2 regions of the Bordetella sputigena genome follow, and region 2 is predicted to be linked to the other one. Evidence: riboswitches for the same ligand, from Rfam matches in the RefSeq annotation. Region 2 holds a riboswitch; the other holds the start of a gene.

Region 1 (11,096 bases), on a different contig from region 2:
ACGAAAAAGTTGACGCGACCACGGTTCAGGCAGGTAATGACGCGACTTACTGACGATCCAGGTACGTGGCGATCTGGCTTTCTTCGTGCGTGACCTGGGTTCTCAGGACGGAGAGAAAATCTCGCGCGGTGTTCGAAAGCAGCCGACCTGCCGGAATCGCCTGGATACACACCACCATCGCTTCGACTGAAAGCCTGCGAAAGGTCAGCCCACGCTTGCTGTACTCAAATGCAGTGATCGGATTTACCACCCCGATGCCGAGTCCAGCCAAGACGAGCTCGCACACGCTAAAGGCATAGGGTGCGTGGACCAGAATGTTCAAGCGGACATTGTGCTCTTCGAGAAATCGCTCGAGCCGCAGCCGAGACGAATCTTCGGGATTGAGCGCGATGAAAGGAACCTCAGCCAACTGGTGGGGTTGGATCACCTTGTGCCGAGCGAGCGGGTGAGCTTCCGGCATGACCACGACGCCCGGTTGTTCTGCAAATACCGTGGTCTCGATGCCTTCCGTCGTAATTTCGTCCGCGAAAAATCCGATGTCGAACTCGCCTGCAGCAACGCGCTCCCGAACCTGACAGGAGCTCAGGATTTGCAGCGAAACGCTTGGCCACTCCATCGGTTGCCTACCCTCTCTCATCCTGGCGAGCGCCCGTGGAATCAGGCCTGCGCCGAACGCGGGATTGCATGCGATCTGCAACGTCCTGACGCCAAACTCCCTCAACGTCCTCATGCGATGAGCGATCGCGCTAAGGCCTACGAACATCCGGTCGATATCGGGCAGCAAGGCCAGGGCCTCAGGCGTAGGCTGTAATCGGCCGCGAAGACGGAGAAAAAGCGGGAAACCCGCTTCAGCCTCGAGACGTTTGATCGATTTGCTGACCGCCGGTTGCGAGATGCCAAGCAGGTTGGCGGCTTTTCTGGACGAGCCCGATTGAAGAATAGCCCTGAACATCTCGATTTCATTGACACGCATGGTGAATATTCAAGAATATGGGCTATGAATTCGTTGCATCGCGTCAGCGAAAAAGCCGAGGCAAGACGTAACGCTGTTGAACGCCGCAACCCCACCGAGGGAACCGCTGGTGCGCGCAGTGCTAGTCACCGGCGCAGACTCTTTGCGGATTCTCCGGGGTCGGGTCTTCGGTCGCTCCAGCCGACCTGCCGCCCGCCCCTCCTCGGTGGTCATCCCGGCATCACAAGGTCAGGCCGTGGCGCGCGGAGAAACGCTGGCAATGCCGCTGCTTAACTGGGCGGCCGCGCTACCAATAATCTGTGCCACTTGGTCCGCCGTCGCAGCGGAGAGTGTCCAACCGAGGTGGCCGTGCCCGGTGTTGTAGAAGACGTTGGGCTTCTTGCCTCTTCCAACACGCGGCATCATGTCGGGCATCATGGGGCGCAGGCCCGCCCAAGGCACGACTTGCCGCGTGCTGACCCCCGGAAAGCATCGAGCGACCCAATCAGTCAGTGGGCGTATTCTGTCCGCGCGGATGTCTCTGTTATCGCCGTTGAACTCAGCAGTCCCTGCAATGCGGAAGCGGTCGACCCCAAGTCTGCTGGTGACAATTTTAGTTTCGTCATCGAGCAGGCTGATGGTCGGCGCAGCTGCCTGGCTGGCTTCATCCGTCAAGTTCACGGTGATCGAATAGCCTTTTACCGGGTAGATATTCACGCGGTCGCCTAATTGGGCGGCCAGGGCACGGCTCGCGATTCCCGCTGCGATCACCACAGCGTCGAAGCGGGCCTTGACTTCTTCCCCGTTTTGCTCAAACACGATCGTTGCTTCATTCCCATCGCTCATGACGTGTTTGACACTCGTCCCGTACCAAGTGGATACCCCCAAACGCTCGATGGCCGCAGCCATCCCGATTGTGAACTTGTGGATGTCACCCGTGGAATCGCTTTCGGTGTAGTACCCGCCGTAGTACTGACCCGCCAGTGTCGGCTCGAGGGCGTGAATCTCTTGCGGCGTCACGGCGCGCCGCTCGAGGCCTCCCGCGGCAAGCAGCGCAGAAACGCGCCCGGCATGATCGAAGCCTTTTCGATCGCGGTAGATGTGCAGAATGCCTCGTTTCACCAAATCGAAGGAGATGCCCTCGGCGCTCGCCCAGTTGAATAGCTGCTCGCGGGCTGCGATGGCGAGTCGAGCAGTCTTCGTGGTGTTGCTTTCGTAGCGCGGAATATTTGCCACGAACTCAGCGAACCACGACAACTTGTGCCAGCTGGGTTTGGGATTGACAAGCAGCGGCGCATCGGGCTTGAGCATCCATTTCACCCCCTTGAGCAAGGTTGAGGGGTGCGTCCACACCTCCGCGTTGGAAGCAGACAGCTGCCCTCCATTCGCGAACGAGGTCTCCATCGCTGCATACCGATGCTTCTCGAACAAGGAGACAACGAAGCCACGCTTTGCGAGCGCGTACGCGGTGGTCACTCCCGTGATTCCACCGCCAATGATTGCGATTGATTTCATGATCCAGGCCCAAACGTCAATGAGAGGTATGCATGCGCCAGCGCGCTGCATGCCCCCTCTGTTTGGAACCTGAGAGATTCACGTCACATCGTCGAGACGGACGCTTGCTCCTGCGGTGTGATGGTAGACGACACCATCTGCTCTTCAGAGTGCTATTGCCTGATCGGTCCTTTTGCCTGAGAGTTTCCGGGGCGGTTGCTCCTTCGGCGCCTTATGTCTTGCGACAAAGGGCTCTCCCGAACAGACCGGACGATGATATGTGATCAGCACGCGTTGCGCAAGCAAGGCTAACTTGCGCCAACCAGCATAATGGCCCACTAGATCCGGGGCATCTCGAACACGACCTCGCGTAGTGGAATGCGGCATCCCGGCACCCATCAATTCCGCGAGCAAGACCCGTCGTTGTACTGCTAATTGAAGACTGCGCGGCTTAGGATCGTCAGCGCTGCGCCTGTGTGTCCGTCCCATCTCTTACGGACGAGAGATGCTGATAGAGCTTGCTCCCTTCCCCAATCGCATGCTCACGCAAGAGCTTTTCAATAAGATTGGCATCTCGCGCCACCAATGCGTCAATGAATGGTTGGTGGTGGTTCACAACGTCCTGCGGCTTGGCAACGAAGTTGTAGGTAGACGCGACAAAGATGCGGATCTGCTGCTCGACCAAGCGATAGTGCTCGGCAAGACGCTTGTTTCCGGCCAAGTCCACAATGGTTCGGTGCAGGAGGAAGTCCTTATCCGCGATGATGTGGTATTTCCCTCCCGAGCATGCGGTCAAGAGGTTCGTGAATGCCGAGGTCAATACCCGCTCACGCTCATGGTCCATGCGCTCACACAAAATGCGCGCCGCCGTTCCCTCCAGCCCCGCTCGAAGCGTGTACAGCTCCCACAGATCTTCCGTCTCTATGGACGCGGTAGCCCAACCAGTGAACGGGGTCTGCTTGACCAGCCCCTCTTGCGCGAGCTGGTACAGCGCAATCCGGATCGTCCCGCGCGAAAGACTGAGCTGATCAGAAAGGCTGACCTCGGTGATTCGAGTACCCGGCAAGATTTCTCCGGACACGATTTGCTTCCGCAAAGCTTCCGTCGCCAACTGTTCTGCAGATTGCTTTTTGACCGCGGTCAGTGCCATACGGGTACCACTCGAAGCCGTAGAGTTCGAGATTGTACGAGATTGTCAGCAATCAGCAAAGAAAAACGTGCCCGGGTGCCCGCGGGCCAAATGGGGAATCGACGATCAGGCACGAGCGGCGCACATGCCGCCCTACTTCTCCTTGAGCTTCGTCTGCAGGAGCTGCTCCTCTTCCGCCAACTGTGTGCGAAGGGCCACTAGGAATTCTTTGGCGGTGCCCGAGAGCAGTCGTCCGGCGGGAACCGCTTGGATGCAGATGACCGTTGCATCGAACGATAGCTTGCGAAACGTCAGGCCTCTGGTGCTGTAATCAAGCGCGGTGATCGGGTTCACGATACCGACACCCAGCCCTGCCAGAGCCAGTTCGCAGACGTTGAGTGCGTAAGGGGTATGGACGGCAATGTTCAACTGGACGCCGTGCTCCTTGAGCTTTTCCTCCAGCCGCCGGCGCGACGAGTCTTCCGGATTCATGGCCAAGAAGGGGACTTCGGCCAGATGGTGCGGCTGGATGAGCGTGTGACGTGCCAGCGCATGATTTTGCGGCATCACGACCACACCGGGCTGCTCGGCGAAGACGGTGCATTCCAGCCCGTCAGTAACGACCTCGTCTGCAAAAAAGCCTACGTCGAACTCGCCCGCAGCCACACGCTCCCGCACATCCCGAGAGCTCAGGATCTGCAGAGAGACGTTCGGCCGCTGGTCTTCGTTTTTCGACCGCGCCATGCGCGCCAACGCGCGCGGAATAAGTCCCGAGCCAAAGGCGGGATTACTGGCGATCTGTAGAGCGCCGACACCGAACTCCCTGAGCGCCTTAATGCGATGAGCGATGGCACTGAGCCCGACGTACATCCGATCCACATCGGGAGCAAGCGCCATGGCTTCCGGCGTCGGCTGCAACCGTCCGCGGAGCCGCAGGAACAGTGGAAATCCCGCCTCGGCCTCAAGGCGCCGGATCGCCTTGCTCACCCCGGCCTGCGACAAGCCGAGCAGGCTTGCGGCCTTCCTCGCCGATCCTGCTTGAAGGATGGCCCTGAAGGTTTCAATTTCAGTGACGCGCATGGAGCACCCAGATTGTGCGATGTCGGCAAGCATATAACCAAACGATGCCATGTGATAACTGAACGTTCAACTCCGCGACAACGCGGCTGACAAAATTGATCTTTATGGTGCATGTAACACGCGCACCAACCGCCTTTATTACTTTGCGACGCCTCCGTTCGACACTGCGTCAGCCTGTGCTCGAAGAGTTGGAACGGAGGCAGGTGCAGGCCAAGGGGAGCTCCCCCTCGGGCAGTACCTTTTACTCGACCGATTTGGAAGGATCACCCTTGGAAAAAGCCGCGCTCTATCCCGCCGACATGCATGACCGCCTCAAGAGCATGCCCGAGTTCATGGGCTTCGCTGTGCCGATTCATCGGGCATCGACCATCAAGTTCAACACGGTCGAAGATTTCACCAACCGCCGTAGCAGGCTGTTCGATGGCTTCAGCTATGGCCTGTACGGCACTCCCACCGTCAGGTACATGGAAGAGGAGATCGCGAAGCTCGAAGGCGGCAAGTACTGCCTTTCCACGCCTTCCGGCCTGTCGGCCGTCAACCTCCCCATGTTGGCGCTACTCAAGGGCGGCGATCACATCCTGGTCGCCCAGAACGCATACGGCACCACACGCGAGTTCTGCAACACTTTCCTGTCGCGGCTTGGCATCCAGCACACGATCATTCCAGCAGATGCCACGACCATTCAGCCGTGGTTGACGCCCTCGACGCGACTGGTGATTCTGGAATCTCCAGGCTCGTACACCATGGAGATCCAAGACATGGAGAAGATTGCACACGAGGCTCACGAGCACGGAGCCCTGGTCTCCATCGACAATGCTTGGGGACTGGGCCTGACCAAGCCTTTCAAGCATGGAATCGACATCGTCTGCAACGCGCTGTCCAAGTACGCGAGTGGCCATTCCGACGTCTGCATGGGGTCTGTCACAGTCAATGATCGCGAACTGTATGAGCGCCTCAAGACGGCCTCGTTCATGCTCGGGGAAGGCGTTTCCTCGGACGATGCATCCTTGGTGCTGCGAGGCCTCCAAACATTCGACGTCCGCGTCGCGGAGCACGCCAAACGTGCCCTGACTGTTGCCGACTGGCTGAAGAAGCAACCGACGGTCGCACGAGTAATCTGCCCTTCTCACCCGGAAGACAGCCAGCACAATCGGTTCTCTCAGTACTTCAGCGGCGGAAACGGCCTGCTGAGCGTGATTCTGAAGAAGACAGCGGATAGCAGCGTGATCGAGATGGTCGAAGGCTTCAAGATGTTCAAAATCGGCGCCAGCTGGGGAGGAACGCACAGCCTCGTCGCGCCGATTCGAGCCAACACATTTCCCTGGCTCGACGAAGAGGAGCGTGGGAACTGGTTGCTGCGTCTTCACATCGGACTGGAACCGTTCGACTTTCTGCAGCGTGACCTGGAGGATGGCTTTGCGGCCCTGAGCGCGCGGCAGCGGGCGTAGATCAGATCGGGAGGGGGCATTGCCTGCTCCGTCACGTGCAATCCCAATTTGGTGCACTGGACCGACTTCGCGCGCCAGTTAGGTGCACTTAGCACCTGATAGCCGCGGATGACTCGTTTTGCAGGTGTAAACCCCTATTCATAAGAGACGCCCCAAGCTGCAAGATAGCTGCCGATTGTCAGCAATCATCAATTGTCTTCTACAACTGTTGCTTTGGGGTGTTATGAAAATCACGAGCGCGAACATCTACCTGGTCAAGGGCGGCCCGATCACTCCCGTGATCCTGGAGCTTGAAACGGACGCAGGAATTTCGGGCATCGGGGAAGCGGCCATTGCCTACGGGCTAGGCGCCTCAGCCGCCGCGGCGATGCTGGACGAAATGGTCACGCGCGACGTCCTTGGGAAAGACCCCGCCCGCATCGAAGAGATCTGGCACGTTCTCTACGACCAGTCCTTCTGGACGAAAGGTGGCGGCGCCATCTCATTCGCGGGCGTCAGTGCGATCGAACAAGCTCTGTGGGACATCAAGGGCAAGGCTCACGGCCTGCCTCTGTACGAATTCCTCGGCGGCAAGATCAACAACCGTGTCCCGGTCTACGCGAACGGTTGGAACTATCACTGCTACAACGCACTGGACTGGGCGCGCGCAAGCGAACGCCCCTTGAAAGACGGCTTTCGCGCATTGAAGTGCTACCCCTTGGCCACGCAGTTGCCCGGCGGAACCCTGCGCCACGTGACGCGCCGCGCACTGGACAAGGAGTTCATGCAGCTCGCCTATGACCGCGTCAAAGAGCTTCGCAATGCGGTCGGACCCGACGTCGAGATCATGCTCGACCTGAGCGGTGGGCTGACCACGGATGAAATAATCCGTCTCGCACGCCGGTACGAAGAGTTCGACATCACCTGGATTGAAGAGCCCGTCGATCCCTTCCATGAAGAGGCGCTGAAGAAAGTCTCAGACCGCGTCAACATTCCGGTGGCGGCTGGCGAACGCGTCTACACCTCGCGCGGCTTCCATCGCCTGATCGCAGAACAGGCCGTGGACATCGTACAACCGGACATCGGCAACACCGGTGGCCTCTTCGAAACCAAGAAGATTGCCGCGATGGCTGAGGCGGCCAATATGCGCATCGCGCCTCACAACTGCGCAAGCACGCTGTCGACTGCGGCAAACGTCGCGCTGGCAGGCTGCCTTTCGAATCTGCTGAACGTTGAGTTGTACCCGTACTTCTCGGATCATCCCGGCTACGTCGAGGTGCTGACCAGGCCGTTCGAACCCCGCATGAAAGACGGCTACCTGGAAGTTTCCGATGAGGTCGGCCTTGGCGTCACGCTCGACAAGACGCGGCTAAAGGACCACCTCTGGAAAACCGTGCGTTGAAGTGCCTACCGGGTGCGGATGCGAGCGCACGCAGGCGCACCTACATCCCCTGTTCCAAACTCACAAGAGGTGTTCCATGAAATGGCATTTTCGTGTTCTGAGCGCGATCGGCGCTTTGCTCCTTCTCGCCGCGCAAGGCGCGTTCGCTCAGGGCTCCAACTGTCTTCCGGCCCCGCCCAACCTTATCGAACCCGGCACGCTGACGGTCGGCATCTCGCTCGCCGCGCCGCCGACGGCCTTCATGAAGGACGACGCGGCCGCGGGTCTCGACCCGGAGCTGATGACCGCCATCGCACAGGCCATGTGCCTGAAGCCCAAGTTCGTGAACATGGCGTTCGCTGGCCTGTTCCCCGCGCTGATCGCGAAGAAGATTGATGTGATTCACTCGCAGGTCGGGATCACTGACGTGCGCAAGCAGTCGTTCGATTTCGTCACCGTTTTCGTTGGCGGTGTGCGACTCATCACTCAGGCGAACTCCAAGCTGTACTTCAACACCGAATCGGACACCTGCGGGTACACCACGGCCATCATGGGCGGTTCGACGCAAATGGCGGCACTCGAGCGCGTGAAGGACTCGTGTCCCGCGAACAAGCCGATGACGCTTCGGCCGTTCGGTGGCCAAGCGGAAGCCATGAACGAAGTGGCGCGAGGATCTGCGAATGCGGCCTTTGTGGACTGGGCCGTTGCGACCTACGCCGTTGCCCAGCGCCCGAAGGACTTCGCCATCGCCAGCCCCATCCTGAGCGGGAAGGGGCCGAACACGCAGCGCAACCGCATCGGCATCGTATTCCGCAAGGGTGAAACCGCCAACGTCGCCGCAGTGGAGGCAGCATTCAAGCGCGTCGTGCAAAGCGGCGCGTACGACGCGATGCTTGCCAAGTGGAGTCTACAAGAAGGCGATTTGCGAAAAGTCAACGACTAAGAAGAGCGCACGGCGGAGCGATACATGCATTTCGATTTGGCGTACTTTTTTGGGCTGCTTTTCTCGACGCGGTTCTTCGGCGCGGTCTGGATGGTGGTGTGGATCACCGTCGTTTCCATGATTCTGGGTATTTTGATTGGAACTGCAGGAGGGATCATCCTGACCTCGCCGCTGCCTAAGATACATCCGTTCATTCGGGCCTACGTAACGTTCTACCGTGGCATTCCTGTGCTTGTCCAGATCGTGTTCTGGTACAACGGATTGGCGGCACTGACCGGTGGCGCCATCAACTTGCCCGCCATTACTGCCGGCATCCTAGCGCTGGGTGTCAATGAAGGGGCTTACATGACCGAAATCGTCCGATCCGGCATCCAATCGGTCGACCGCGGACAGCGTGAGGCGTCCCAGGCTTTGAACCTCAAGTACTGGACGATGATGCGCAAGGTCATCCTGCCGCAGGCCGTGCGCGTTGCCATCCCGCCTACGGGCAACGAAGTGATCAATATGATCAAGAACACCACGTTGCTGTTCACGATCGCCATTCCTGAGGTTTTCGGCACGGCCGTGAACATCTATAGCCAGAATTTCAAGTATTTCGAAGTCCTCTGCGTCATTGCGCTTTGGTACGTCGCGATCGCTTTCGTCTACACGCAAATCCAACGGCAGGTCGAACGGCATTTCAACCGCGGCCGTCGCGGACTCTACGCCTAAGCTCGCCGTACGGTCGGGCGGCTTTCGGGCCGCTCGGCCCATCGTCTTCGCACCGATCGAATCCGATTCACAGCAACAAAAACGGCGCGCGTGCGCTCGTCCTATCACAGGATCTTTTGCAATGATTAATCCTACCCTTATCCGGGCGCAAAAGCTGAACAAATGGTATGGCGCTCACCACGTCCTCAAGGACATCGATCTGCAGGTTGCGAAAGGCGAGAGGGTGGTTATCTGCGGCCCATCCGGCTCGGGGAAGTCCACGCTGATCCGCTGCATCAACCGACTGGAAAGACATGAGAAGGGAAAGATTGAGATCGGCGACGAAGAACTGAACGACACCAGCGTTTCCAGGATCCGCTCTCGCATTGGCATGGTGTTCCAGCAGTTCAACCTCTTTCCGCATTTGACGATCCAAGAGAACTGCATGCTAGCGCCGATGCATAGCCTGGGTCTCTCGCGCAAGGAAGCCGAGGCGCGCGCGAAATCCTACTTAGATCGCGTGCACATCGGCAACCAAGCATTGAAGTACCCCGCGCAACTCTCGGGCGGCCAGCAGCAGCGTGTGGCCATCGCGCGCGCACTCTGCATGCAGCCGGAGATTCTGCTCTTCGACGAACCGACTTCGGCCCTAGACCCCGAAATGGTGCAAGAGGTTCTGGACACTATGACTGAGCTCGCCAAAACCGGCATGACGATGATGTGTGTCACCCACGAAATGGGTTTTGCTCGCAGCGTTGCCGACCGTGTCATCTTCATGGATCAGGGCGAGATCGTGGAGGAAGGTACCCCGGAGGCACTCTTCGGAGGCCCCAAGACGCAACGACTGATCAACTTCCTGGGGCACGTCGGTGTCCGTCACTGAGGCCGGCCTGAGCATGCTGCGCGTCTACGTTCAAAATCAGAAAGAGCGGGGAGAGGCGTACCAGATCACGCCAGAACGGTGGCGTTCCACCGTTCATTTGCCTGCGGAGAAGGTCCACGCTACGTTCCACGACAAGTCGAACGTGGATCTCGCCGCCTTGGGCGTCGCCGACGTGTGCGTGGGTTCAGGATTCGATCCGGCCTTGATACAGCGCCACGCACGGAAGTTGAAGCTTCTACACGTCACCAGCGCCGGTGTCGAGAAATACCTGCCGCTCGACTGGCTGCCTGATGGCGCCGTCTTCACCAACAGCCGCGGAGTGCATGCCGGCAAGGCTGAGCAATATGCCTTGATGACGCTGCTAATGCTGTCGTCGAAATTTCCGCTCTTGGCTGACGCGCAACGGCATCACCGCTGGGCGCCCGTACTTACGCCCATGACTATGGGCCAACGAGTCACCATCGTTGGGCTTGGCAATCTCGGTACCGCGGTTGCCCGCGCCGCGCAAACGCTGGGGATGGATGTGACGGCGGTGACTCGCTCCGGGAAACCTGCTTCCCATGCGGCGAGGGTCGTCCCGACCAGCAATCTAAAGGATGCTGTCTCGGACGCCAACTACGTTGTGCTCACCTGCCCCCTTACCGACGCCACACGGGGCTTGATAAGTGATGAAGTCATCAAGTCCATTCCACGTGGCGGCGGGCTAATCAATATGGCAAGAGGTGCAGTCCTTGACACGACAGCGCTCATCAACGCGTTGCGAGAGAATCATTTAAGCGGCGCGGTGCTGGATGTCTTTGATGAAGAGCCACTTCCAGCCTCCAGCCCGTTGTGGAACTGTCCCAATCTGGTGATCACGCCACACGTCTCCTGCGATGAGCCGCTCGGATATATCGAGAAGACGCTGCAATCGCTAAACGAGAATCTGGCGCAGCTGCTGGAGGGTCGGCGACCGAATATAAACGTCGTCTCGCCGCTCCATCAATATTGATGCGCTATTCGGCCACTTCAGTAGCTGGCGTGTGACTTCGTAGATGTCGTCAACACCGCCACCATTCGTAGCGGAACGGCGGCCAGAAGTAAGCTAACCCTTGATTTAATTGGTCGGGGCGGCGGG
Region 2 (11,096 bases):
AGGTAGCGCAGCATATCGGTTTCGGACTGCACGCTGGAAAAGACCGGATGCGCCAGGATTTCGCCCTGGCGCGCCAGGGAGGCCGGGATGCCGGCGCCGGCGCGCGGGTCCAGCGCGTCGATATCGATCGCGGCAGCAGTCTTGCCCAGCCCGCTGGCGAACACGCCCGCCAGCTGCGTCAGATCGGCGTCGGTGACGGTCTCGTCCAGCGATACCGCGACGTGCTCGCCATCCACCGCGCGCATATTGATGCGCACCGCGTCCGCGGCCGCCAGGACCGCCGCGGTGGCGGAACCCGTGCGCACGTGCAGCGTATCGAAGAAAGTCTCGTTGACGACCTTGGCGCCCAGGTCGCTCAAGGCCGCGCGCAGGATGGCGGTGGCGCGCTGCACGCGCTGGGCGATGCGGCGGATGCCGGCCGGGCCGTGCCAGACGGCGTACATGCCCGCCATCACAGCCAGCAGCACCTGCGCCGTGCAGATGTTGGACGTGGCCTTTTCGCGGCGGATGTGCTGTTCGCGCGTCTGCAGCGCCAGGCGCAGCGCGTTGTTGCCCTGCGCATCCTTGGACACGCCGACCAGGCGGCCCGGCATATTGCGCTTGTAGGCGTCCTTGCAGGCCATGAAGCCCGCGTGCGGGCCGCCGAAACCGAAGGGCACGCCGAAGCGCTGCGCCGAACCCACGGCGATGTCCGCGCCCCAGGCCCCCGGCGGGGCCAGCAGGGCCAGCGCCAGCAGGTCGGTGGCGCATGCCACCACGGCGCCGCGCGCGTGGGCGGTTTCGGCCAGGGCGCGATAGTCGTCCACGCCGCCCAGGCTGCGCGGGTATTGCACCAGCACGCCGAAGCAATCGGGCAGCCCGGCGGTTTCATCGCCAACGACGATTTCGATATCCAGGCCTTCCGCGCGGGTGCGCACGACCTCGATGGTCTGCGGATGGCAGTGGCTGGAAACGAAGAACACATTGCTGGACGACTTCGCGCCGCGGCGGGCCAGCGTCATGGCTTCCGCGGCGGCCGTGCCTTCATCCAGCAGCGACGCATTGGCAATGTCCAGACCGGTCAGGTCCGCCACCATGGTCTGGTAGTTCAGCAGCGCTTCCAGGCGGCCCTGCGAGATTTCCGGCTGGTAAGGCGTATACGCCGTGTACCAGGCGGGATTCTCCAGGATATTGCGCAGGATGACGTTGGGCGTATGCGTGCCGTAATAGCCCTGGCCGATATAGCTGCGGTAGACCTGGTTGCCGCGCGCGATGTCGCGCAGTTCGGCCAGCACGTCCGGCTCGCTGCGCGCCGGCGGCAGCGCCAGCGGCGCCTGGGTGCGTATGGCGGGCGGCACGACCTGGCTGATCAGGTCTTCCAGGCTGTCCGCGCCCAGCGCGCGCAGCATGGCGGCCTGGTCGGCATCGGAAGGACCAATATGGCGGGGAATGAAATCGGTGTGCGTGTCGAGGGGGCGCGACATGGTATCTCTTGAAAGTGGCCTTACAGGGCTTCGTAGCCGGCGGCGTCCAGCAGCTTGTCCAGATCGGCGGAGTTGTCCGGCTTGATCTTGAAAATCCAGGCGGTGTAGGCGCCGCTGTTGATCTGCGCGGGATCGGCTTCCAGCGCGTCGTTGAAGGCGACGACCTCGCCCGCCACCGGCGCATAGATGTCCGATGCGGCCTTGACCGACTCCACCACGCCGGCCGTATCGCCGGCGGCCAGCTTGGCGCCAACCTTGACGTCGCCGACGAAAACGAGATCACCCAGTTGTTCCTGGGCCTGGTCGGTGATGCCGACGACGAAGACGTCGCCTTCGGCTTTCACCCATTCATGCGATTCGGTGTACTTGCGATCGGTGGGCAGGCTCATGGAAGGAGCTCCTAAGAATTCAAAAATCGTGGCAAGGATGAATAGAGAGGTAATGCGCGCCCCGCCCATGCGGTACGCGCCGGCATGGGCATCGCCAGTTTACGGTTGTTCGATGGCTTTGCCGTTGCGGACGAAGGGCAATTTGCACACGGTCGCCGGCACCCACTTGCCGCGGATGTCCACTTCGACGGTATCGCCGGGATTGACGCCCACCGGCATGCGCGCGAAGGCGATCGACACGCCCAGCGTCGGCGACATCGTGCCGCTGGTGATTTCGCCATCGCCATGCGACGTGCGCACCGCCATATGGGCACGCATCACGCCGCGTTCGTTCAGCTTCAGGCCCAGGAAAGCGGCCGGCGTGGCGAACTCCTCGATGGCCGCGCGGCCGATGAAGGCGCGCGCCGGATCCTTCAATGAGACGGTCCAGGTCAGCCCGGCCTGCGCGGGCTGGGTGACTTCGTCCATGTCCTGGCCGTACAGATTCATGCCGGCTTCCAGGCGCAGCGTGTCGCGCGCGCCCAGGCCGCAGGGACGCACGCCCTGCGCGGCCAGGTCGTTCCACAAGGCGACCACTTCCGTGGAGGGCAGCACGATCTCGAAGCCGTCCTCGCCGGTGTAGCCGGTGCGCGCCACCAGGGTGTCGGGTTCGAAGCGCGCGGCGGTGAACGGCGTCAGGCTTTCCGTATCAGCCTTCCAGGCCGGACGCGCGGCCCAGACCTTGGCACGCGCATTCGGCCCCTGTACGGCCACCATGGACAGATCCCGGCGCGGCGCGATGGAGACGGATAGCCGGGCGGCAATGGCGATGCGCTGCATCCAGGCGACGTCCTTGTCGGCGGTGGCGGCGTTGACCACCACGCGCCAGCGGTCGGCGGCGAAGAAATAGACGATCAGGTCGTCGATCACGCCGCCCTCGGGATTCAGCATGCAGCTGTACAGCGCCTTGCCGGGCGTGGCCGTCAGCTTGGAGACGTCATTGGCGATCAGGCGGCGCAGGAAGGCCATGGCGTCGGCGCCCGTGACGTCGACGTTGAGCATGTGCGACACGTCGAACATGCCGGCATCCTGCCGGACGGCGTGGTGCTCTTCCAGCTGCGAGCCATACGCCAGCGGCATGTTCCAGCCGCCGAAGTCGACCATGCGCGCGCCGGCATCGATATGGGCTTGCGCCAGGGGGGTGTTCTTCAGGGGGTGCGACATGGCAAAAAGCTCCGGACAGCGGCGGTAGGGGGCCGATAGTGGGCCATCAGGGTACCGTTAGGGCGGCGGATACCGGCCTGGATGCGGAAAGCGCCCAAGACCGGCCGTGTTTCCGCCCCTCTGTCCTTTTGCCTGAGAGTTGCCCCGCGCATGTGGATGGCGGGTTTGCACCTTCGGCGTCCGGGCGCATCGCGTGTAACGGACGGCCGGCTCTCTCCAGAGCGCTGTGTTCGTCCGGGCGCCGAATGCGGCGCGGTCCGGGCAAGGCATGCTGCGGTATGGGTTGCCTGAGCGATTCCGGGCGAATTGCGCCTTCGGCGGCGGCGCGCCGGGGGGCGTGCCGCTCTCTCCCGCACGATGCGTGACAGCGTGGCGAAGAATACAACTCAGGCCAGGGCGGTGTCCAGCAGCATCATCAGCACGAAGCCCAGCATCAGGCCGCCCGTGGCATAGACCTCGTGCCCCTTGCGATGCGATTCCGGGATGATCTCGTGGCTGATGACGAACAGCATGGCGCCGGCGGCGAAACCCAGGCCCCAGGGCAACAGTACCGTTGACCAGGCCATCACCGCGGCGCCGGCCAGCGCGCCGATCGGCTCGATCAGCCCGGACACCATGCCCAGGGTCACGGCGAATGCCCGGCCATAGCCCGCCGCCAGCAGGGCGACCGCGACGACCAGGCCTTCCGGCACGTCCTGGATCGCGATGCCGGTGGCCAGCGCGCCGGCGCGCATGGGATCGGTGCCGCCGAAGCCCACGCCGATGGCCAGGCCCTCCGGCAGGTTGTGCAGCATGACCGCGAAAATGAACAGCCAGGTGCGCTTGAGCATGCGGGCGTCATGTCCTTCCCGGCCCTTGATGAAATGCTCGTGCGGTACGCAGCGCTCCAGCCACAGCAAGGCCGCGCCGCCCAGCAGGATAGCCGCGCCCACCGTCATGCCGGCGCCCCATGGGCCGGCGCCGAGGTCGCGCGCGGCCTGGATCCCCGGGGCCACCAGCGAAAACGCGCTGGCCGCCAGCATCACGCCGGCGCCGAAACCGAACATGGTGTCCTGCACCCGCTCGGACAGGCGCTGGGAAAACATGACCGGCAAGGTACCGGCCGCCGTCGCCCCCGCCGCGATCAGCCCGCCCAGCCAGGCGTTGGCGATCTGCGGATGGCTGTCTTCCAGGGACAGCCATATCGCCCAGGCACCGATCGCGGCCAGCAGCGGCACGACGACCATCAAGGCCTTGCCGGCGCCGGCGCCGGCCAGCGAACGTATGTGCGTGTTCATGTTGCGTCCCTTTTCCCGTGATGCGCGTGGCGTGCGCATCTTCTTTGCTCGCATGGCACGCGTGGTGGTCTGGGTGGCGACCCGCGTGGTCGCCCAGAGAGCAAAAAACGCGCCGCGCCGGACAGCTGGCGTTCAGTTTCCACTACGCGTGCCGAGGGAACAAGGGCGAGCGGTACGAAACGGCACCAGATTGGCCGGATCCAGAAGAATCCGCTCATGCGGAAGGGATTCGGACAGCGCGAGTCGCGCGGCGCGGGCCTCGGCACGCCAGGCCTGGACGTCCAGCCCCGGTCAGAGCGCCCGGCCGCAAGCGACGCCGGAGGCCCAGGCCCACTGGAAGTTGTAGCCGCCCAGCCAGCCCGTCACGTCGACGGCCTCCCCGATGAAGTGCAGGCCGGGCACGCCGCGCGCCTGCATGCTCTTCTGGTCCAGGCCGCGGGTGTCGACGCCGCCGCGCATGACTTCCGCCTTCTTGTAGCCGGCGGTGCCGCCGGGGGTCAGGGTCCAGCCGTGGATATTCCGCGCCAGTTCGCGCAGGATCCTGTCCGGAATATCGGCCAGGCGCGCGCCCGCCAGCGGCTGGCCGCGCCCGTCCACGACGCCATGCAGCCACTGTTCGGCCAGTCGGCGCGGCCAGAGCGCCGCGAGCGCCGTCCCCAACTGCTGGCGCCCGCCGGATTTGGCCTCGATCAGCTCGCGCGCCAGATCGCGCCCGCTGGCCAGGTCCAGCGTAATGGGTGCTCCGGGATTCCAGTAACTGGAGATCTGCAGGATGCCGGGCCCCGACAGGCCCCGGTGAGTGAACAGGATGTCTTCCAGGAATTCGCCCTGCCCGCTGCGCACGCCGGCCTCCAACGCCACGCCCGACAAAGAGGCGAAGGGCGCCCACTGGGCGGCATCGAAGGTCAGCGGCACCAGGGCCGGCCGTGGCTCCACCACTTTCAGGCCGAACTGCCGGGCCACTTTCAAGGCGTAATCGGTGGCGCCCAATTGCGGTATCGCCATGCCGCCGGTGGCCAGCACCAGTTTGGCGGCGCGCAGCACGCCATGGCCGGTGGTGCGCAGTTCAAAGCCCGCATCGGCGACGCGGGCGATTTCCGCCACCGTGCAGGGCATGCGCCACTGCACCTGGCCGGCGTCGCACTCCGCGCGCAGGACGTCGATGATGGACTCGCTGGAATCGTCGCAGAACAACTGCCCGCGGTGCTTCTCGTGCCAGGCCACCCGATGGCGGCGCAACAGGTCCAGGAAATCGCGCGGACCATAGCCGGCCAGCGCGGAGCGGCAGAAATGCGGGTTCTCCGACAGGAAATTCGCCGGCCCCGTGCCCGTATTGGTGAAATTGCAGCAGCCGCCGCCGGATATGCGGATTTTCTCCGCCAGCCGGTCGGCGTGGTCGATCAGCACGACCCGCAGGCCGCGCTGGCCGGCGACGGCGGCGCACATCATGCCCGCCGCGCCGGCGCCGATGATGGCGACGTCGAACATGCGCGCGCCTTACTGGTCCTGGTCTTCCTTCAGGCAGTCGACGTAGTAACGCACCTGGCCGTCGGCATCGACGTCCTCCGCCAGGCCGTGGATGTCGGTTTCAAAGCCGGGAAAGCGTTCGTTGAATTTGCGCGCGAACTGCAGGTATTGCACGATGGTGCGGTTGAAGCGTTCGCCCGGAATCAGCAGCGGGATGCCGGGGGGGTAAGGCGTCAGCAGCACGCCGGTAACCCGTCCCTCGAGCTCTTCGATCGCCACGCGTTCCACCTGGCGGTGCGCCATGCGCGCGAAGGCGTCGGAAGGCTTGAGCGCCGGCACCATATCGCTCAGGTACATCTCGGTCGTCAGGCGCGCCACGTCGCTTTCGCGATAAGCCTCGTGGATCTGCTGGCACAGATCGCGCAGGCCGATGCGCTCGTACTGCCGATGGTCGCGGCAGAATTCGGGCAGGATGCGCCACATCGGCTGGTTGCGGTCGTAGTCGTCCTTGAACTGCTGCAGGGCGGTCAGCAGCGTATTCCAGCGGCCCTTGGTGATGCCGATGGTGAACAGGATGAAGAACGAATACAGGCCGGTTTTTTCCACCACCACGCCGTGCTCGGTCAGGTATTTGGAGACCAGCGCCGCCGGAATGCCGGTTTCGCCGAAGCTGCCCGAAATATCCAGGCCCGGGGTGATGATGGTGGCCTTGATCGGATCCAGCATGTTGAAGCCGTCGGCGATATCGCCGAAGCCATGCCAATGGTCGCCCGATTCCAGCAGCCAGTCGTCGCGGTTGCCGATCCCGTCGGGCACCAGCCGGTTCGGCCCCCAGACCTTGAACCACCAGTCGTTGCGGCCGAACTCGGATTCCACCTTGCGCATCGCACGGCGGAAATCCATGGCTTCGCGGATGCTTTCCTCGACCAGGGCGGTGCCGCCCGGGGGCTCCATCATCGCGGCCGCCACGTCGCAGGACGCGATGATCGCGTACTGCGGCGAGGTCGACGTATGCATCAGGTAGGCTTCGTTGAAGATATTGCGATCCAGCTTGCGGGTCTTGGACTCCTGCACGATGATCTGCGAGGCCTGCGAAATGCCGGCCAGCAGTTTGTGCGTGGAGTGCGTGGCGAAGACCATCGCCGATTCGCTGCGCGGGCGCCCTTGCCCGATCGCATGCATATCCTGGTAGAACTCGTGGAAGGCCGCGTGCGGCAGCCAGGCTTCGTCGAAATGCAGCGTGTCGACGTAGTCGCCCAGCTTTTCCTTGATCATCTCGACGTTGTAGATGACGCCGTCGTAGGTGCTTTGGGTCAGCGTCAGGATGCGGGGCCGCTTGTCCTTCGCTTCGCGCGCGAACGGATTGGCCTCGATCTTCTTCATGATGCTTTCGGGTTCGAATTCCTCGATGGGAATCGGCCCGATGATGCCCAGGTGGTTGCGCGTGGGCCGCAGGAACACCGGGATCGCGCCCGTCATCGTGATGGCGTGCAGGATGGACTTGTGGCAATTGCGGTCGACCACCACCACGTCGCCGGCCGCCACGTTGGCGTGCCACACCACCTTGTTGGAAGTCGACGTGCCGTTGGTGACGAAGTAGCAATGGTCGGCGTGGAAAATACGCGCGGCGTTGAGCTCCGATTCCGCGACGGGGCCGGTGTGATCCAGCAGCTGGCCCAGTTCGTCCACCGCGTTGCAGACGTCGGCGCGCAGCATGTTTTCGCCGAAGAACTGGTGGAACATCTGGCCCACCGGGCTTTTCAGGAAGGCCACGCCGCCGGAATGGCCAGGGCAATGCCAGGAATATGAACCATCCTGCGCGTACTTGACCAGCTCGCGGAAGAACGGCGGCGGCAGGCTGTCCACATAGGCGCGCGCTTCGCGGATGATGTGGCGGGCCACGAACTCCGGCGTGTCCTCGAACATGTGGATGAAACCGTGCAGCTCGCGCAGGATGTCGTTGGGAATGTGCTGCGAGGTGCGGGTTTCGCCGTACAGGTAGATCGGGATGTCCGCATTGCGAAACCGCAGTTCGCCGATGAAGGTCCGCAGGTTCTTGATGGCGCTGGCCACGTCCTCCGGCGAATCGACGTCGAACTCCTCGTCGTCGATCGACAGGATGAAGGCGCTGGCCCGGCTTTGCTGCTGGGCGAACGAGCTCAGGTCGCCATAGCTGGTGACGCCAAGCACCTCCACGCCTTCAGCCTCGATCGCCGCCGCGAGCGCGCGTATGCCCAGCCCCGAGGCGTTCTCGGAACGGTAGTCTTCGTCGATGATGACAATGGGAAAGCGGAATTTCATGCGGGGGGACTCCTGCGGGGTAGGGCCAAAAGCCGACGCGAGTGTACTGCGGACACGCGACACGAGCGTTGCGCCGCCGCATGGGCCGGCGGACCCGGCCGGGGAAGCATCCTGCGTACCCGGCCGTGCGTTACAGTTGAGCACCATGCCGATAGCGCCACCCGCCCTCCTTGTCCGCCGTCTCGCCGCCCAGGATGCGGCCGCCTTCCAGTCTTTGCGGCTGCATGCCTTGCAGGAATCGCCGACCGCCTTCGGCGCCCATCTGGAAGACGAGCGTCGCTATACGCTGGACATCATCGCGGGCTGGATCGCACCGGCGGATCCGGCGGGCGGAGGCGGCATCGGCGCCTTCGACGGGGAAAACCTGGTCGGCATGGCCTGCGTGCGACGCGCCGCCGGGCGCAAGGAAGCCCACAAGGCGTCGCTGGTGTCGGTCTACGTCGCGCCGGGCCATCGTGGCGCCGGCGTGGCCTCCCGCCTGATCCGGGCCGCGATCGAGCTGGCGCGTGGCATGGACGGCGTTCGGCGCATCAATTTATCCGTCACTGTCGGCAATCAGGCCGCGCTGGCCCTGTATCGGCGCCTGGGCTTCGCAATTTATGGCCGTGAAATCGAGGCCCTGTGGGTCGATGGCGCGTATTACGACGAGCACCTGATGACGCTGGCCCTGGAGACGCGCGGCCTGGCATATGCCGCTGTCGACGAAGGGGACTTCGATGCCCTGGCGGACCTGCGCGTCGCCGCCATGCGTGACAGCCTTGAACAGATCGGGCGCTTCGATCCCGAGCGGGCGCGGCAGCGGCTGCGCGCGACGTACGCGCCGCGGGACACGCTGGCGATCCTGCGGGACGGGCAGCGGATCGGTTTTTACACACTCCGGCGGGATGACGGCGCGCTCAAGCTGGATCACCTGTACATCGCACCGGGCCATCAGGGCGCGGGCGTGGGCGCCGCGGTGCTGCGGCGGGTGTTCGAGCGGGCCGATGCGCTCGGACTGCCCGTGCGGGTCGGCGCCTTGCGCGATAGCGCATCGAACCGCTTCTATCGGCGGCATGGTTTCGTGGAGACCAGCCAGGACGCCTGGGACATCTACTACGAAAGGGCGCCGCGCGGGTCGGACGGCTGACACCGGGCCGCTTGCACGCTGTCGACCGCGGATTGCAGGTCGCGGGCAGCGCGCCAGGCGGCATCGGCAGCCGGGTGCGCGCGGCATCCTAGGGTAAGGCCGAAGTCCGTTTACCTCGGCGTCGTGGCAGGCTACGGCTGCGCCGCGGTGCGCACAGGATGGCGCGCGCGGCTTCCATCGCAACTTCCAGGAACCTCCATGCCCGCACTTTCCCGGCCTTCCGCCGCCCGCCTTGCCCACCTCGCCGCCCTGCTCGCCGCGGCCATGCTGACCACGGTGTCGGCGCAAGCCGCCACGACCCTGCAAATGACCACGGAGTATCCGGCCACCTCCATGCCCGGACTGGGCGTGTCGACCTTCGCCGCGCAGGTCAAAGAAAAGTCCCACGGAAACATCGTCGTCGAAACGAGTTTCGATGCCTCCAAGGGGTTCAAATCCGCCGACATGGTGGACGCCGTCCAGGCGCGCAAGGTCGACGCCGCGGATGCCTTCGCGGGCGGCCTGGCCAATAAATATCCGATCTTCGGCGTGTCCTCGCTGCCCTTCCTGGCCGATTCCCTGGACAAGGCCCGCGCGCTGCGCGACGCGGCGCGGCCCGTGTATGAGCGATTCCTGGCCGCGCACGGCCAGAAACTGCTTTACACCACGCCGTGGCCGCCGTCCGGCATCTGGTCCAAGGCGCCCATCAAAACAGTGGCGGACCTGCAGGCGCTTTCCATCCGCACGTACGACGACGTCTCCCAGGCCACCATGACACGGGCGGGCGCGAAGGCGGTAAACATATCCTTCGCCGACGCCATGCCGCGTCTGGCGTCCGGCGAAGTGAACGCCGTACTCTCATCGGGTGACGGCGGCGCCGGTCGCAAACTCTGGCAGTACCTTACTTACTTCACCGAAGTGAACTACGCGATGCCCCTGTCGATCGCGACGATGAACCTGGATGCCTATCGGGCGCTGGACGCCGACGGCCGCCAGGCCGTGGACCGGGCGGCGGCCGCCACCGAAGCGGAGCAGTGGAAGCGCATGGAGGGCCGGCTGGAGGAAAACCGCGCCAACATGCGCAAGAACGGCGTGACGATCGAATCCAGCGTACCTGCGCCGGTCCAGCAGGCGCTGCGCGCGGCGGCATCCGGTGCGGTGGCCGATTGGCAGGCCAGCACGGGTGCGGACGGCAAGGCCATCCTGGATAAGTATCAAGCGAAGTAAGGCTCGGGAAGTAAAACTCGCCGGGGAGGCCGGGCGGCGGGACCACGCAGCACGGCCCGCCGGGAAACCGGCCGGTCGCGTGTCAGGTCTTGGGCAGCGTGACGCCCAGCTGCCCCTGGTATTTGCCGCCGCGATCGCGATACGAGGTTTCGCAGACTTCGTCGCTTTCCAGGAACAGCATCTGGGCGCAGCCTTCGCCCGCATAGATCTTGGCCGGCAGCGGCGTGGTGTTCGAGAACTCCAGCGTGACGTGGCCTTCCCATTCGGGTTCGAGCGGCGTGACATTGACGATGATGCCGCAGCGCGCGTAGGTGCTCTTGCCCAGGCAGATCGTCAGGACACTGCGCGGAATCCGGAAATACTCCACGGTGCGCGCCAGGGCGAACGAATTCGGCGGAATGATGCAGACATCGCCCGTGAAATCGACGAAGGACTTTTCATCGAAATTCTTCGGATCCACGATGGTGGAATTGATATTCGTGAATATCTTGAATTCGTTGGCGCAGCGTACGTCGTAGCCGTAGCTGCTGGTGCCGTAGCTGACGATACGGCCGCCGTTCGACTCGCGCACCTGGCCGGGCTCGAAAGGTTCGATCATGCCGTTGGCCGCGGCGCGCCGGATCCACAGGTCGCTTTTGATGCTCATGGAAAGAAAGCCTCGATT

The links. A riboswitch is a leader RNA that binds a small molecule or an ion and turns the genes downstream of it on or off. The one in region 2 is predicted to bind glycine.
Region 1: linked by a shared signal. The riboswitch ahead of ACNA0R_RS05945 (D-amino acid dehydrogenase) and the one ahead of gcvT (glycine cleavage system aminomethyltransferase GcvT) in region 2 are both predicted to bind glycine.

What each region holds. Positions count from the first base shown of each region.
Region 1 is NZ_CBCSCA010000003.1:583-11,678, forward strand. It holds gene ACNA0R_RS05940 (LysR substrate-binding domain-containing protein) at 47-973, opposite strand; gene ACNA0R_RS05945 (D-amino acid dehydrogenase) at 1,202-2,467, opposite strand; glycine riboswitch at 2,622-2,716, opposite strand; gene ACNA0R_RS05950 (GntR family transcriptional regulator) at 2,907-3,596, opposite strand; gene ACNA0R_RS05955 (LysR substrate-binding domain-containing protein) at 3,729-4,688, opposite strand; gene ACNA0R_RS05960 (trans-sulfuration enzyme family protein) at 4,925-6,103, shown strand; gene ACNA0R_RS05965 (mandelate racemase/muconate lactonizing enzyme family protein) at 6,327-7,484, shown strand; gene ACNA0R_RS05970 (transporter substrate-binding domain-containing protein) at 7,561-8,406, shown strand; gene ACNA0R_RS05975 (amino acid ABC transporter permease) at 8,431-9,117, shown strand; gene ACNA0R_RS05980 (amino acid ABC transporter ATP-binding protein) at 9,239-9,979, shown strand; gene ACNA0R_RS05985 (D-2-hydroxyacid dehydrogenase) at 9,993-10,970, shown strand; tRNA gene ACNA0R_RS05990 (tRNA-Pro) at 11,081-11,096, opposite strand, start outside.
Region 2 is NZ_CBCSCA010000009.1:16,707-27,802, reverse strand. It holds gene gcvP (aminomethyl-transferring glycine dehydrogenase) at 1-1,463, opposite strand, end outside; gene gcvH (glycine cleavage system protein GcvH) at 1,484-1,852, opposite strand; gene gcvT (glycine cleavage system aminomethyltransferase GcvT) at 1,952-3,055, opposite strand; glycine riboswitch at 3,166-3,285, opposite strand; glycine riboswitch at 3,320-3,418, opposite strand; gene ACNA0R_RS17650 (ZIP family metal transporter) at 3,442-4,332, opposite strand; gene ACNA0R_RS17645 (BaiN/RdsA family NAD(P)/FAD-dependent oxidoreductase) at 4,624-5,820, opposite strand; gene ACNA0R_RS17640 (Orn/Lys/Arg family decarboxylase) at 5,830-8,100, opposite strand; gene ACNA0R_RS17635 (GNAT family N-acetyltransferase) at 8,246-9,226, shown strand; gene ACNA0R_RS17630 (TRAP transporter substrate-binding protein) at 9,425-10,432, shown strand; gene dcd (dCTP deaminase) at 10,515-11,078, opposite strand.